Bradyrhizobium diazoefficiens: one gene and its partner. Each later gene encodes a partner of the first gene's protein in a complex. Links are inferred from orthologs where the notes say so. Each region holds a gene or a part of one and is shown on either strand. Other genes may lie near its edges. The genes, in order: pnp and JJC00_RS21990.

Evidence for each region.
Region 2: the proteins of pnp (region 1) and JJC00_RS21990 are in contact, whole or in part, in a cryo-EM structure (PDB 9QH0), measured with the Escherichia coli proteins. The link is inferred for Bradyrhizobium diazoefficiens from one-to-one orthologs.

Annotation. Positions count from the first base shown.
Region 1 is NZ_CP067102.1:52,170-59,152, forward strand. What follows is about bases 1,739-4,726. They hold pnp (polyribonucleotide nucleotidyltransferase), read left to right. Parts: upstream 1,739-2,148; coding sequence 2,149-4,305; downstream 4,306-4,726. Other genes in these bases: rpsO (30S ribosomal protein S15), read left to right, coding at 1,739-1,770; katG (catalase/peroxidase HPI), read right to left, coding at 4,383-4,726. In the rest of the region: 30S ribosome-binding factor RbfA, read left to right, coding at 1-383; tRNA pseudouridine(55) synthase TruB, read left to right, coding at 380-1,498; more of rpsO, read left to right, coding at 1,501-1,738; more of katG, read right to left, coding at 4,727-6,548; JJC00_RS00245 (hydrogen peroxide-inducible genes activator), read left to right, coding at 6,663-6,983. UniProt on the Escherichia coli protein: Involved in mRNA degradation. Catalyzes the phosphorolysis of single-stranded polyribonucleotides processively in the 3'- to 5'-direction. Also involved, along with RNase II, in tRNA processing.
Region 2 is NZ_CP067102.1:4,702,528-4,710,188, forward strand. The notes cover bases 1,362-5,027. They hold JJC00_RS21990 (Rne/Rng family ribonuclease), read left to right. Parts: upstream 1,362-1,737; coding sequence 1,738-4,827; downstream 4,828-5,027. In the rest of the region: JJC00_RS21985 (N-acetylmuramoyl-L-alanine amidase), read right to left, coding at 1-1,033; JJC00_RS22000 (hypothetical protein), read left to right, coding at 5,243-5,587; JJC00_RS22005 (NAD(P)/FAD-dependent oxidoreductase), read left to right, coding at 5,604-6,836; JJC00_RS22010 (dicarboxylate/amino acid:cation symporter), read right to left, coding at 6,940-7,661. UniProt on the Escherichia coli protein: Endoribonuclease that plays a central role in RNA processing and decay. Required for the maturation of 5S and 16S rRNAs and the majority of tRNAs. Also involved in the degradation of most mRNAs.

The DNA of each region.
Region 1 (6,983 bases):
GTCAGCTGCGCGTCGGCGAGCAGGTTCGCCACGCGATAGCCGATATTCTGGCGCAAGGGACTGTGCATGATGCGGACCTCGAAGGTCACATCATCACCGTGCCGGAGGTGCGGATGTCGCCCGACCTGAAGCTCGCGACGGTCTACGTGATGCCGCTCGGTGGCCGCGACACCGAGATCATCATCGCTGCGCTCGAGCGCAACAAGAAATTCCTGCGCGGCGAAGTCGCGCGGCGCGTTAACCTGAAATTTGCACCTGATCTTCGCTTCCGCGTCGACGAACGATTCGACGAAGCGGAACGGATCGAGAAGCTTTTGCGAACACCTGCGGTGCAGAAGGACCTGGAACAGGATCCGGACTCGGATCGGGAAGAAGAGCAATGATGATGGACCCGGCTCACGGCACGATCGGCAGCGAAGAGCCCGATATGCACGACATGCAGAAAAATAATTTTGCAGACGTCGGCGGTGATGTTCAGCCGCATCAGGAGGCGCGTCGCGTCAACAACGATCCGCGCGCCAACAAGCAGAAGGGCAATCAGCCGCGCCGCGACCGGCGCGACGTGCACGGCTGGGTCGTGCTCGACAAGCCGATCGGGATGACGTCGACGCAGGCGGTTGCCGTCCTCAAGCGCCTGTTCAACGCCAAGCGTGCGGGACATGCCGGCACCCTCGACCCGCTCGCTTCCGGCGGCCTGCCGATCGCGCTCGGCGAAGCCACCAAAACCGTTCCCTTCGTCATGGACGGCCGCAAGCGCTACCGCTTCACCGTGTGCTGGGGCGAGGAGCGCGACACCGACGACATCGAAGGCCAGGTCACCGCGACCTCGGACCAGCGCCCGACCCGGGACGCCATCCTGGCCCTGCTGCCCCGTTTCACCGGGGTGATCGAGCAGGTCCCGCCGCGCTATTCGGCGATCAAGGTCCAGGGCGAGCGGGCCTATGACCTCGCGCGCGACGGCGAGGTCGTGGAACTGGCGCCCCGCCCGGTCGAGATTCACCATTTAAACCTTGTGGATCAACCTGATAACGACCGGGCCGTGTTCGAGGCCGAGTGCGGCAAGGGCACCTATGTCCGGGCGCTCGCCCGCGATATGGGCCGGATTCTCGGTACTTTCGGCCATATCTGCGCGCTGCGGCGGACCCTGGTCGGCCCATTTGGCGAAAATGACATGATTCCGCTGGATCAGCTGGAGGCTTTATGCGATAGAGCCGCGTCCGGCGAGGGAAGCCTCGCCGACGCGCTGATGCCCGTTGAGACCGCGCTGGACGACATCCCGGCACTGGCCGTCACTCGGGCTGATGCGGCAAGGCTCCATCGGGGCCAAGCCGTTTTGTTGCGCGGACGGGATGCGCCCACAAGTAGCGGCACAGTCTATGTCACGGTGGCAGGCCGTCTTTTGGCGCTTGCCGAAGTTGGCAATGGCGAAATCATCCCCAAGCGTGTGTTCAACCTGACCGGCTTGACTGCCTCAACCGGTCGCAACGAGAGAAATTGACGATGTCGATTGCCGCAGAACGCAAAGCGGAAGTCATCAAGACGAATGCCAACAAGGTTGGCGACACCGGCTCGCCGGAGGTTCAGGTCGCGATCCTGTCGGAACGCATCAACAACCTGACCAACCATTTCAAGACGCACGTGAAGGACAACCATTCGCGTCGCGGCCTCTTGAAGCTGGTCTCGACCCGCCGTTCGCTGCTCGACTACCTGAAGAAGCGGGACGAGGCGCGGTACAAGGCGCTGCTCGAGAAGCACAACATTCGTCGGTAAGAGTTCTTGCGCGCGCCACCGGCGCGCGTTTTTGCGCGTGATTTCGAGCGAAAGCGCTTGTTTTAAGGTTTTTGATCGAGCCTCACGCGTATGTCCGGTGCGGGCCAATGCTGCTTCGCATCCGGGGGCATGATGGGCGAAGACCGCGGTTCGGTGTTCGCGCTCGTGCCGACTGACAGTCCAGCAGCAATCCGGCGGCTGGGCGCAACGGGCAAGGTGCCCGTATGACCCGAAAGGATGGACGCCATCCGACATCCAAAAACCATGGCAGGATCGCAGGACGCTGATCGCCCGCTCCGATCAGCGTCCTGCAATCTTGACATGGTTTTTGTTTTTCGAGCCGTCCCTTCTTTCGAGAAACCATGAAAGAAGACCTCTATGTTCAACAAGCATTCAGTCGAGATCGACTGGGGTGGACGCCCTCTCAAGCTCGAAACCGGCAAAATCGCACGCCAGGCCGACGGCGCAGTCATCGCCACCTATGGCGAGACCGTGGTGCTCGCCACCGTCGTCGCGGCGAAGGCGCCGCGTGAAGGCGTCGACTTCCTGCCCCTGACTGTCGACTACCAGGAGAAGACCTACGCAGCTGGCCGCATTCCCGGCGGCTATTTCAAGCGCGAGGGTCGTCCGACCGAGAAGGAGACGCTGGTCTCCCGCCTGATCGACCGTCCGATCCGTCCGCTGTTCGTCGACGGCTGGCGCAACGAGACCCAGGTGATCGCCACCGTGCTGTCGCACGACATGGAGAACGATCCCGACATCGTCGCGCTGGTGGCCTCCTCGGCCGCGCTGACCCTGTCCGGCGCGCCCTTCAAGGGCCCGATCGGCGCTGCCCGCGTCGGCTTCGCCAATGACGAGTTCATCCTCAACCCGACGCTCGACGAGATGGTCGACACCCAGCTCGATCTGGTCGTCGCCGGCACCGCCGACGCCGTGCTGATGGTGGAGTCGGAAGCCAAGGAGCTGAACGAAGACATCATGCTCGGCGCCGTGATGTTCGGTCACCGCCACTTCCAGCCGGTCATCAACGCGATCATCGAGCTCGCCGAGAAGGCCGCCAAGGAGCCGCGCGAAGTCACCGTCATCGACAATTCCGCGCTTGAGAAGGAAATGCTCGGCCTCGTCGAGCAGGAGCTGCGCTCCGCCTACGCCATTCCGGTCAAGCAGGATCGCTACGCGGCGGTCGGCAAGGTCAAGGAAAAGGTGATCGCCCACTACTTCCCCGAAGGGCAGGAGCCGAAATACGACAAGCTGCGCATCGGCGGCGTGTTCAAGGAGCTCGAAGCCAAGATCGTTCGCTGGAACATCCTCGACACCGGCAAGCGCATCGACGGCCGTGACTCAAAGACCGTTCGCAACATCGTCGCCGAAGTCGGCGTGCTGCCCCGCGCGCACGGCTCGGCGCTGTTCACCCGCGGCGAGACCCAGGCGATGGTCGTGACCACGCTCGGCACCGGCGAGGACGAGCAGTACATCGACGCGCTGTCGGGAACGTACAAAGAGACGTTCCTGCTGCACTACAACTTCCCTCCCTACTCGGTCGGTGAGACCGGTCGCCTCGGCGGCACCAAGCGCCGCGAGATCGGCCACGGCAAGCTCGCCTGGCGCGCGATCCACCCGGTGCTGCCGCCGCATCATGAGTTCCCCTACACCACGCGCGTGGTGTCGGAGATCACCGAATCGAACGGCTCGTCCTCGATGGCTTCGGTCTGCGGCGCTTCGCTCGCGCTGATGGATGCCGGCGTACCGTTGAAGCGGCCGACCGCGGGCATCGCGATGGGCCTGATCCTCGAAGACAAGCGCTTCGCGGTTCTCTCGGACATCCTCGGTGACGAAGACCATCTCGGCGACATGGACTTCAAGGTTGCCGGTACGGAAGCGGGCATCACCTCGCTCCAGATGGACATCAAGATCGAGGGCATCACCGAAGAGATCATGAAGGTGGCGCTCGCTCAGGCCAAGGATGGGCGTATCCACATCCTCGGCGAGATGGCCAAGGCGCTCACCAACGCCCGCGCCGAGCTCGGCGAATACGCGCCGCGCATCGAGACCTTCAAGATCGCCACCGACAAGATCCGCGAAGTGATCGGCACCGGCGGCAAGGTGATCCGCGAGATCGTCGAGAAGACCGGCGCCAAGGTCAACATCGAGGACGACGGCACCGTGAAGGTCGCCTCCGCTGACGGCGAGGCGATGAAGGCCGCGATCAAGTGGATCAAGTCGATCGCATCCGATCCGGAAGTCGGCCAGATCTATGACGGCACCGTCGTCAAGGTGATGGAGTTCGGCGCCTTCGTGAACTTCTTCGGCTCCAAGGACGGTCTCGTCCACATCAGCCAGCTCGCTTCTGCGCGCGTGCAGAAGACCTCCGACGTCGTCAAGGAAGGCGACAAGGTCAAGGTCAAGCTGCTCGGCTTCGACGACCGCGGCAAGACCCGGCTGTCGATGAAGGTCGTCGACCAGACCACCGGCGAAGACCTCGAAGGCAAGGGCGGCGAGGGCGAGAAGGCCCCGCGCGAAGCGGCCGGCGAGTAATCGCTCGGCACCACGTCAGAGACACGAAGGGCGGCCTCGCGGCCGCCCTTTTTGTTTGTGTTCTCTGAGCTCAGGGATCAGGCCGCGAGGTCGAACCGATCGAGGTTCATCACCTTGGTCCAGGCCTTGGCAAAATCCTGCACGAACTGCTGCTTCGCATCCGACGAGGCATAGACCTCGGCGAAGGCGCGGAGCTGCGAGTGCGAGCCGAAGATGAGATCGGCGCGCGTGCCGGTCCACTTCACCGCATTGGTCTTGCGGTCACGGCCCTCGTAGGAGCCGTCAGCGGCCGGCGTCCACTGCGTGCTCATGTCGAGCAGGTTGACGAAGTAGTCGTTGGAGAGCGTGCCCACCTTGGCGGTGAAGACGCCGTGCTTCGAACCGTTCGCATTGGCACCGAGCACCCGCAGGCCGCCGACGAGCACCGTCATCTCCGGCCCGGTGAGCTTCAGAAGCTGCGCGCGATCGACGAGGGCTTCCTCCTGCTGCAGGAACTGATGCTTCTTGCCGACGTAGTTGCGGAAGCCATCGGCTCGCGGCTCGAGCGGAGCAAAGGACTCGACGTCGGTCTGATCCTGCGTCGCATCCATGCGGCCCGGCGTGAACGCGACCTTGACGTCGACGCCGGCATCGTTGGCGGCCTTCTCGACCGCGGCAGAACCGCCGAGCACGATGAGGTCCGCGATCGAGACCTTCTTGGCGCTGGATGACGTGTTGAAGTCCTTCTGGATCGCTTCGAGCTTGCCGAGCACCTTGGAGAGCTGGGCCGGCTGGTTCACTTCCCAGTCCTTCTGCGGGGCAAGACGGATGCGCGCGCCATTGGCGCCGCCGCGCTTGTCCGAGCCACGGAACGTCGAGGCCGACGCCCAGGCGGTCGAGACCAGCTCCGACACCGAGAGGCCCGAAGCCAGGATCTTGGTCTTCAGTGCAGCCACGTCCTGATCGTTGACCAGCTCGTGGTCGACCTTCGGAATCGGATCCTGCCAAATCAGCGTCTCCTTCGGCACCAGCGGGCCGAGGTAGCGCTGAATCGGACCCATGTCGCGGTGGGTGAGCTTGAACCAGGCGCGGGCGAACGCGTCCGCCAACTGATCGGGGTTTTCGAGGAAGCGGCGCGAGATCTTCTCATAGGCCGGATCCATGCGCAGCGAGAGGTCGGTCGTCAGCATCGTCGGGCGATGCTTCTTCGACTTGTCGAACGGATCCGGAATGATCGCGTCGGCACCCTTGGCCGTCCACTGGTTCGCACCGCCCGGGCTCTTCGTCAGCTCCCATTCGTACTTGAACAGGTTCTCGAAGAAATTGTTGCTCCACTTCGTCGGCGTCGTCGTCCAGGTCACCTCGAGACCGCTGGTGATCGAATCGCCCGCCAGGCCCGACGCGTGCTTGCTCTTCCAGCCGAGGCCCTGATCTTCCAGCGCGCCCGCTTCCGGCTCCGGACCGACCAGCGACGGATCGCCGGCGCCGTGGGTCTTGCCGAACGAGTGGCCGCCCGCGATCAGCGCAACGGTCTCTTCGTCGTTCATCGCCATGCGGAAGAAGGTCTCGCGGATGTCCTTGGCCGCGGCGATCGGATCCGGCTTGCCGTTCGGGCCTTCCGGATTCACGTAGATGAGACCCATCTGCACCGCGCCGAGCGGCTCGGCGAGCTGGCGTTCGCCGCTGTAGCGCTCATCGCCCAGCCACGTGCCTTCGGGACCCCAATAGAGCTCTTCCGGCTCCCAGACGTCGGCGCGACCACCGGCAAAGCCGAAGGTCTTGAAGCCCATCGACTCCAACGCGACGTTGCCGGCGAGCACCATCAGATCGGCCCAGGAAATCTTGCGGCCGTATTTCTGCTTGATCGGCCAGAGCAGCCGGCGCGCCTTGTCGAGGTTGGCGTTGTCGGGCCAGCTGTTGAGCGGAGCGAAACGCTGCTGACCGGCACCGGCGCCACCGCGGCCGTCCGTGATGCGGTAGGTGCCCGCGCTATGCCAGGCCATGCGGATCATGAGACCGCCGTAGTGACCGAAGTCGGCGGGCCACCATTCCTGCGAGTCCGTCATCAGAGCGGTCAGGTCCTTGATGACCGCGTTCAGGTCGAGCGTCTTGAACTCCTTGGCGTAGTCGAATGCCTCGCCCATCGGATCGGACAGGTTGGAATTCTTGTGCAGCATCTCAATGTTGAGCTGGGTGGGCCACCAGTCGCGGTTCACCGGCGTGGGTTTTCCGCCCGAAAACGGGCACTTCGAAGTGTCGTCCATGAATACCTCCTCTGGTGGCGTCGCACTCGCGCCATTGACCAGGTACAACCACTCTAGGCGTCGCGTTCGATCAGGGGAAGTTGACTTTAATGATCGCTGCGATAGGATTTTCTGATGATCAACGTGACGCTGCGCCAACTGCGGTATTTCGACGCGTTGGCGCGCCATGGTCATTTCGGCCGCGCCGCGGAATCCTGCTCCATCTCGCAGCCGGCGCTGTCGATGCAGATCAAGGAACTCGAGGAAGCGCTCGGCGGGCTGCTGCTGGAGCGTAGCGCCCGACAGGTCGCGCTGACCCGGTTCGGCGAAGAACTCGCACAACGCGTCCGTGACATCCTGCGCTCGGTCGATGAACTGGGCGATTTCGCCCGCGCCTCGCAGGACCGCTTTGCGGGCCGCCTGCGCATCGGCATGATCCCGACGATCGCGCCCTAT
Region 2 (7,661 bases), 4.6 Mb from region 1 along the record:
AGGTGCGTGTTTCCCGCTGCGTGAGGTCGATCAGGATGTCGGCGACATCGGTCGGCTCCTCCGCAAGATTGAAGCCAGCAATCGCATCGGCGCGGTTTTCGGCATCGGCCAGGCGCTGGGCCTCGGCATCGGAGGCCTTGTCCGAGAGCGTGTAGATGGTGGCGCCCTGCGCATCGCCTTCGGCCTTCGGCAGCGCGTCGGCGTGAATCGAGACGAATAGCGCGGCGTTCAGATTGCGGGCGATCTTGCTCCGGTCATTGAGCGGAATGAAGGTGTCGTCGTCCCGCGTCATCACCACCCGGTATTTGCCGGCCTTTTCCAGCCGGTCGCGCAGCGCCAGTCCAAAGGCGAGCACCAGGTTCTTCTCGCTCTCGCCGCTCGACTGGGTGCCGTTGTCGATGCCGCCATGGCCGGGATCGATCACGACGACAGGACGGCCATCGACCGGCGCCCCTGGCTTCTGCTGCGCCGAGTCAGGAGCGGCAGGAATTGTCGCCGGCGGCGCGGCAGCGATCGTCGGCCGCAGCTCGGGGCGATTCTCCGGGGCGGGCGTCGGCACGAAAGCCGCGCGGTCGACCTCCTCCAGCTCGAGCACCAGTCGGGCCGGCTGGCCGTTGGCCGCCTCGAGCACATAGGAATTGGTGATGTTGGCGGGCCCGGTCAGGTCGAACACGATTCGGGAGCCGCCGGGCATCACCAGGCCGTAGCGGAAGGCCTTGACCAGCCCTCGTCCGGCTCCGGAGCCCGGCGCCAGCTGAAAATTCACCTGGGGAACATCGACCACGACCCGGTAGGGGTCGGCGAGAGTCGTGGCGCGGAAGCTGACGGTCTGGTCGAGGTCGAGAATGAAGCGGGTCTGCTTGCCGTCGCCGGCCAGCCGCGCGGCTGTGGCAATCGGAAAATTCGCCGCCGCAACAGAGGATTGCGATGGGCTCTCGGCCGCGCTCAGACGCGAGGAATCGGCGCACGGCAATGCCGCGGCGCACAGAAGCGCAATCCCCAGCAAAACCCGTTGATTTGTGCGGCTCGCCACCGAATCCGTGCCTCCGAGCAGCCCTCTTTAACGCAATAGAACCACAGGGTTAATCGATCCTTGATGACGGAGATGCGAAACTCTCAGACTGTGACCGGCGTGCGACGCTCCTTGCACCAATGGCCCATTCCTCGTATGTACGGATTGCTGACGGCCAATAATTTCCGGTTGTGTCGCATTCAGCCTCCCGGTGCAGCGCCGGAACTCCCAAGGTTTGGGAATTCCAGCGTTTTTCCGTTCCCTTCTACGACCAGCGCGGTGCGCGGCAGCGAGGTGGAACGGGGCAAGCCCCGGCGGCGGACGGTTTCCGGTTACCACAGTGTTTCCGGGACGGTTTTGACAGCGACGCGGCCAGTTGCCCGGTCCCTTAATCCCAAGGGGGCGGTTCGATATCCCAAGGCGAGCGCTCACGCGCCATGCCTGGCCAGCAGCAGCTGATTAGGGGCGGCCCCGCCGCCCAATGTTTCATACGGGCCGACGCTTGATGCGCCAGACTGTGCCGACGAATTCTGAAGGACAATTCGCGACGCTGCGGAGTGAAAATCCCGCGCGCCGCTTCGGTCCTGAAGCTTCCGATTCGGCAAGGCGCGAGAGACGGCGTTTCGGCCTTCCCCTCACCCCCGAATCAGGTGGACCGTCGCGTCACCCGGCAGCGCTCTTCGCGCCCACGGTCGATCGCGCCCGCCGCCGCCAAGAGTTAAGACATGCCCAACAAGATGTTGATCGATGCCACCCACCCGGAAGAGACCCGGGTCGTCGTGGTCCGCGGCAATCGTGTCGAAGAGTTTGACTTCGAGACCGCGCAACGCAAGCAACTGCGCGGGAATATCTACCTCGCCAAGGTCACAAGGGTCGAACCCTCGCTCCAGGCCGCTTTCGTTGAATATGGTGGCAACCGCCACGGCTTCCTCGCCTTCAGCGAAATCCATCCCGACTACTACCAGATCCCGGTCGCCGACCGGCAGGCGCTGATCGAGGCCGAAGAACAGGCCCATCGCGAGGCCGAGGAAGAGAGCGAGAACCGCTCTCACGGCCGCCGGCGCTCGCGCCACCGCAACTCCCGCCGCCGCAGTCATGGCGAGCGCGTCCGCAGCGACATCGTCGAGGGCCTCGACGCCGGCGCCGATCCGGTCGCTCAGCCGGTCGAGGGCCAGGCCCTGCCGGAGCATGCCGACGGCACTGCGCATGAGGGCGAGCACCTGCACGCCGATGCCGAGCATCACGGCGAGCACGAAGGTCACGACCACGATCATCATGATCACGAGCATGACGATCATGAGCACGCCCATGATGACGAGGATCATCACACTCACGGTCATGACGATCATGGTCATGACCACGAGCACGATCATCACGACCATGATCACGCCGACGAGACGCCCGCGCCCGTCGCAGCGATCGGCGCCGAGCCCGCTGTTGCGGCCGAGACCGTCGCCGAGTCGCAAGAGGCCGCCGCTTCTGAAACGCATGCCGAGGCTCTTGCCGAAGCCGTGACCTCCGTTGCCGAGCCGGCCGACGCCGTCTATGCCGCCGGTGAGAGCACTGAAGCTTCGCATCAGGATGCGGAAGCGAGGGCCGACGAAGACGACGAGGACGATGAAGACGGCGAGGAAGCCGAAGAGGAGCACGTCGAATCCGTCGGCGGCGACGATGTGATGGAGGAAGTGCCGGAGCGCACCTTCCGTCCGCGCCGCCAGTACAAGATCCAGGAAGTCATCAAGCGCCGCCAGGTGATGCTGGTACAGGTGGTCAAGGAAGAGCGCGGCAACAAGGGCGCGGCGCTGACGACCTACCTCTCGCTCGCCGGCCGCTACGCCGTGTTGATGCCGAACACCGCCCGTGGCGGCGGCATCAGCCGCAAGATCACCAGCGCCCAGGACCGTTCGCGCCTGAAGGAAGTGGTGCAGGATCTCGACGTGCCCGAGGGCATGGGCATCATCCTGCGCACCGCGGGTGCCGCCCGCACCAAGCCTGAGATCAAGCGCGACTTCGAGTACCTGATCCGGATGTGGGAGACGGTGCGCGACCTGACGCTGAAGTCGCAGGCCCCGACGCTGGTCTACGAGGAAGGCTCGCTGATCAAGCGCTCGCTGCGCGACCTCTACAACAAGGAGATCGACGAGATCTCAGTCGCCGGTGAATCCGGCTACCGCGAAGCGCGCGACTTCATGAAGATGCTGATGCCCGCCAATGTCAGTGCGGTAAAGCAGTATCGCGACGGCCAGCCGCTGTTCTCGCGGATGGGTGTCGAAAGCCAGCTGGATGCGATGTTCTCGCCGACCGTCCAGCTACGCTCCGGCGGCTACATCGTGATCAACCAGACCGAGGCGCTGGTCTCGATCGACGTCAACTCCGGACGGTCGACACGCGAGCACCATATCGAGGACACCGCGCTCAAGACCAATCTGGAGGCGGCCGAAGAGGTCGCCCGCCAGCTCCGCCTGCGCGACCTCGCCGGCCTGATCGTCATCGACTTCATCGACATGGACGAGAAGCGCAACAACCGCGCGGTCGAGCGCAAGTTGTCCGACTGCCTGCGCCAGGATCGCGCGCGCATCCAGGTCGGCCGCATCTCGCATTTCGGCCTGCTCGAGATGTCGCGCCAGCGCATCCGCGCCAGCGTGCTGGAATCCTCCACCGATCCCTGCCCGCATTGCGGCGGCACCGGCCACGTCCGCTCGGTCTCCTCGGTGGCGCTGCAGTTGCTGCGCGGCCTCGAAGAGATCCTGATGAAGGGCGCGACCCACAATCTCGTGGTCCGCACCCGCACCGACGTCGCGCTTTATGTGCTGAACCATAAGCGCGGCCATCTGCGCGATCTCGAAAACGGCTTCAAGGTCACGCTGGCGGTGATCGCTGATGCCAGCGTCAGCGGACCGCAGGCCTATGTGATCGATCGTGGCGAGCAGGTGCACACGCTGGAAGCCGCCAAGGCGCTGCTCGCAGCGCAGGCAGCCGCAAGCCCGCCGCCGCTGGCTGAAGAAGCCTATGACGACGAGGAATTCGATTCCGAACTGGAATCCGAGGTCGAGACCGAGGAAACCGAAGGTCTCACCGAAGAACAGGCCGCAGGCGATGCCGCGCCCGAGCAGGATGGCCAGCGCGGCCGCAAGCGCCGCCGGCGTCGTCGCGGTCGCGGCGGTCAGCGCGATGGTGAGGCGCGCGAGGATGGCGCTCCAACGTCTCCTGAAGGGACCGTAGCGGCAGCCAGCGAAGGCGAAGAGGACGCCGAGTCCGAACAGGACGGCGAGGAAGGCGAGGAACAGGCAGCCCGTGGCGAACAGCAGGGCGCAGACGCGCGCCGCCGCCGGCGTGGCCGCAGGGGCGGACGCCGTCGGCGCGGCGGTGGCGAGGAAGGTCTCGCCGGATCGATCGGCGACGAGCTCGGTGGCAATCCGCCGTCGGAAGCAACCGACGCGGTGGCCGATTTCGACAGCGCCGGCAGCGAGACGGCGCCGTCGATTGCGCATTCGGAGCACGTCGCCCCGGTTGCGCCGCAGATGTCTCAGCCTGAGCCCTATGCGCCAGCACCGGTTGAAACGCCGGTCCAGCCCGCGCCTTCTGCTGCTGTCGTCGAGGAAGAAACCGCAGCCGACGAAAAGGCAGCACGACGCCGCTCCACCGTCCGCGAGAAGGTGAGCTTCCTGTCGAGCAGCCCGAGCGAGCCGGCGGCCGCAGCGCCGGAGCCGGTTGCTCCGCCCGCGCCTGAGCCCGCGCCGGAAGCGGCAAACGAGACGCCGGCCGCGCCGCGTCGCGCCGGCTGGTGGTCGCGCCGTTTCGGCGGCGGCGAATAGAACGAAACATCCAAATAAAAAAACGCCCGGCCTGGCCGGGCGTTTTTCATTTCAAGCCTCGCCTGAGCGTTACGGCGGTGGCTCGTCGTCACCGAGCGGCGTCGCCTCGCGCGATGCGATCTGGCGAAGCTGGTCATAGAGATCGGGCGCCTCGCTGGTGCAGAGACAGACGCCCTTGGCGGACGGGCCCTCGCCGGCGTTGAGGTAGGCGTGGCCCATGGTGCTGTCGAGATAGATGCCGTCGCCCGCGCCAAGGATCTCCGGCGCGTAGAACTCGGTGTGAACGGCGACGCGTCCGCTCGTCACCAGAAAATACTCTTCGTCGGCATGGCGCAGCAGCGGACCGAATTCGTCCAGCGAGCCCACCACGTTCTTTGCCGAGCGCGAAAAATATCTCCTGATCAGCAGCTCGGCGTTGACCGGCATCTTCCTCTACGCCATGTACAAGGTGGAGACGATCACGGTGCTGATCGTCTATCAGTCGCTGGTCTACTTCTTCAAATCCTTCGTGCTAGCTGCGGTGGTTGCGCTCCCGACCAAACTGCTCCGCGACGATCAGATCGGGTCGGGAGTCGGCATGGTCAATCTCGGTGGCCAGAGCGCAGGCTTCGTCGCACCGGCCGTCATTGGCTTCATCGTGGCGGGAACCGGATCATTTGACGCGGCCTTCGGATTCCTGGTCGCCATGACGGCGATGTCGGTCGTGGTCGCCACGACCATCAATACGGCGCAGCCCAAGCTTGCGCCGAAGCCGGCCTGACAGGAGAGTTCTGCCGATGCGAAGCGCAATCATTCTCGGCGGCGGCATGGTGGGCGTCGGTGCCGCCTTGCATCTGCGGCAGCGCGGCTGGACCGTCACGCTGGTCGACCGCAGGGAGCCCGGCCGCGAGACCAGCTACGGCAATGCCGGGATGATCCAGGCGGAAGCGGTGCGGCCCTATCCGATGCCGCGCGATCTCGCCTCGCTCGTGAAGATCGCGACCGGCCGCACCAACGACGTGCGCTACAGCTTGTCCTCTCTGCATCGCCACGTCGAGCCCCTGCTCCGCTATTGGTGGCACTCGGCGCCGAAGCGGCATCGCGAGGCAATCGCCGCGTGGGCGCAGCTCATCGCCTACGCGACGCCCGAGCACGACATCCTGATCCGCGAGGCCCATGCCGACAATCTGATTCGGCGCGCCGGTTACCGTGTGCTGCATCGCGACCCCGCCTCGTTCGATCTGGCGATCAAAACGGCAGAGGAAGACCGCCGCGAGTTCGGGGTGAATTTTCGCGTGCTCTCGGGCAGCGAACTGACCAAGGCCGAGCCGATTTTGCGCGACGACCTCCCGGGTGCGATCCATTGGCTCGACACCTGGACCGTGTCCGATCCCGGCGCCCTGGTCACGGCCTACGCCAATCTGTTCGAGCGCCTCGGCGGCATCATCGTGCTCGGCGATGCGCAATCGCTGCAGCAGACCGCGACCGGATGGTCGGTCGACACCGACAATGGCCGCATCGATGCCGCCAATGCCGTCGTGACGCTCGGACCGTGGTCCCCGGATCTCCTGCACAAGTTCGGCTATCGCATCCCGCTGGTGCGCAAGCGCGGCTACCACATGCATTACAGCGGCGGCGCCTCGCTCGATTTGCCGCTGGTCGACAAGGGCCGCGGCTATGCCATGGGGCCGATGGCCAAGGGCATCCGCATCACCACCGGCGCGGAGCTGACGGGGCCGGATGCACTGGCAACGCTGGTGCAACTCGCAAGTGCCGAAGCCTCAGCGCGCGAGCTGATCGATCTCGGCAAGCGCGCCGAACCGGAGCCATGGTTCGGCACCCGCCCCTGCACGCCGGACATGGTGCCGGTGCTCGGGCGCGCCCCGCGCCACCCCGGCCTCTGGATGAACTTCGGCCACGGTCACCAGGGCTTTACGCTCGGCCCCGCCACAGGACGCCTGCTCGCGGAGATGATGAACGGCGAGACGCCGTCAATCGATCCGACGCCGTACCGCCCGGAGCGGTTCTAGCTCTCCGCTTTCGCGGCGAGAAAAAGGGCTGATCAAGGATCTCGACCAGCCCTATTACTTCAAAGTCTGACGGCGCAGTGCGCCGTGAGATGCAGCTTGCAGATCAGTCCGTCGTTACAGCGGTTTCCATGTCGGTCGGATCGATCTGCTGGCTCAGCCGCGCGTTGAGCTTGTCCCGATCGAGCTCGCCTTCCCACCAGGCGACGATCACGCAGGCCACGCCGTTGCCGCAGAGATTGGTCAGCGCACGGCACTCGCTCATGAACTTGTCGATGCCGAGCACGATCGCCATGCCCGGCACGAGCCGCGGGTCGACCACTGCGAGCGTCGCCGCCAGCGTGATGAAGCCCGCACCGGTGATGCCGGAGGCGCCCTTCGAGGTCAGCATCGCCACGACGAGGATCGTGAGCTGCTGGCCGAAGGTGAGATCGAAGCCGAGCGCCTGTGCGATGAACAGGGTCGCCAGCGTCATGTAGATGTTGGTGCCGTCGAGGTTGAACGAATAACCCGTGGGCACCACGAGGCCAACCACCGACTTCGAGCAGCCGAGCCGCTCCAGCTTCTCCATCAAGGACGGCAGCGCGCTTTCCGACGACGAGGTGCCGAGCACGATCAGCAGCTCGTCCTTGATGTAGGCGAGGAACTTGAAAATCGAGAAACCGGCGACGCGCGCGATGATGCCAAGCACCACGAAGACGAACAGCGCCGCGGTCAAATAGAACGTCGCGATCAGGCCCATCAGATTGAGGATCGCGCCGGTGCCGAACTTGCCGATGGTATAGGCCATCGCACCGAACGCACCGAGCGGCGCCGCGCGCATCACGA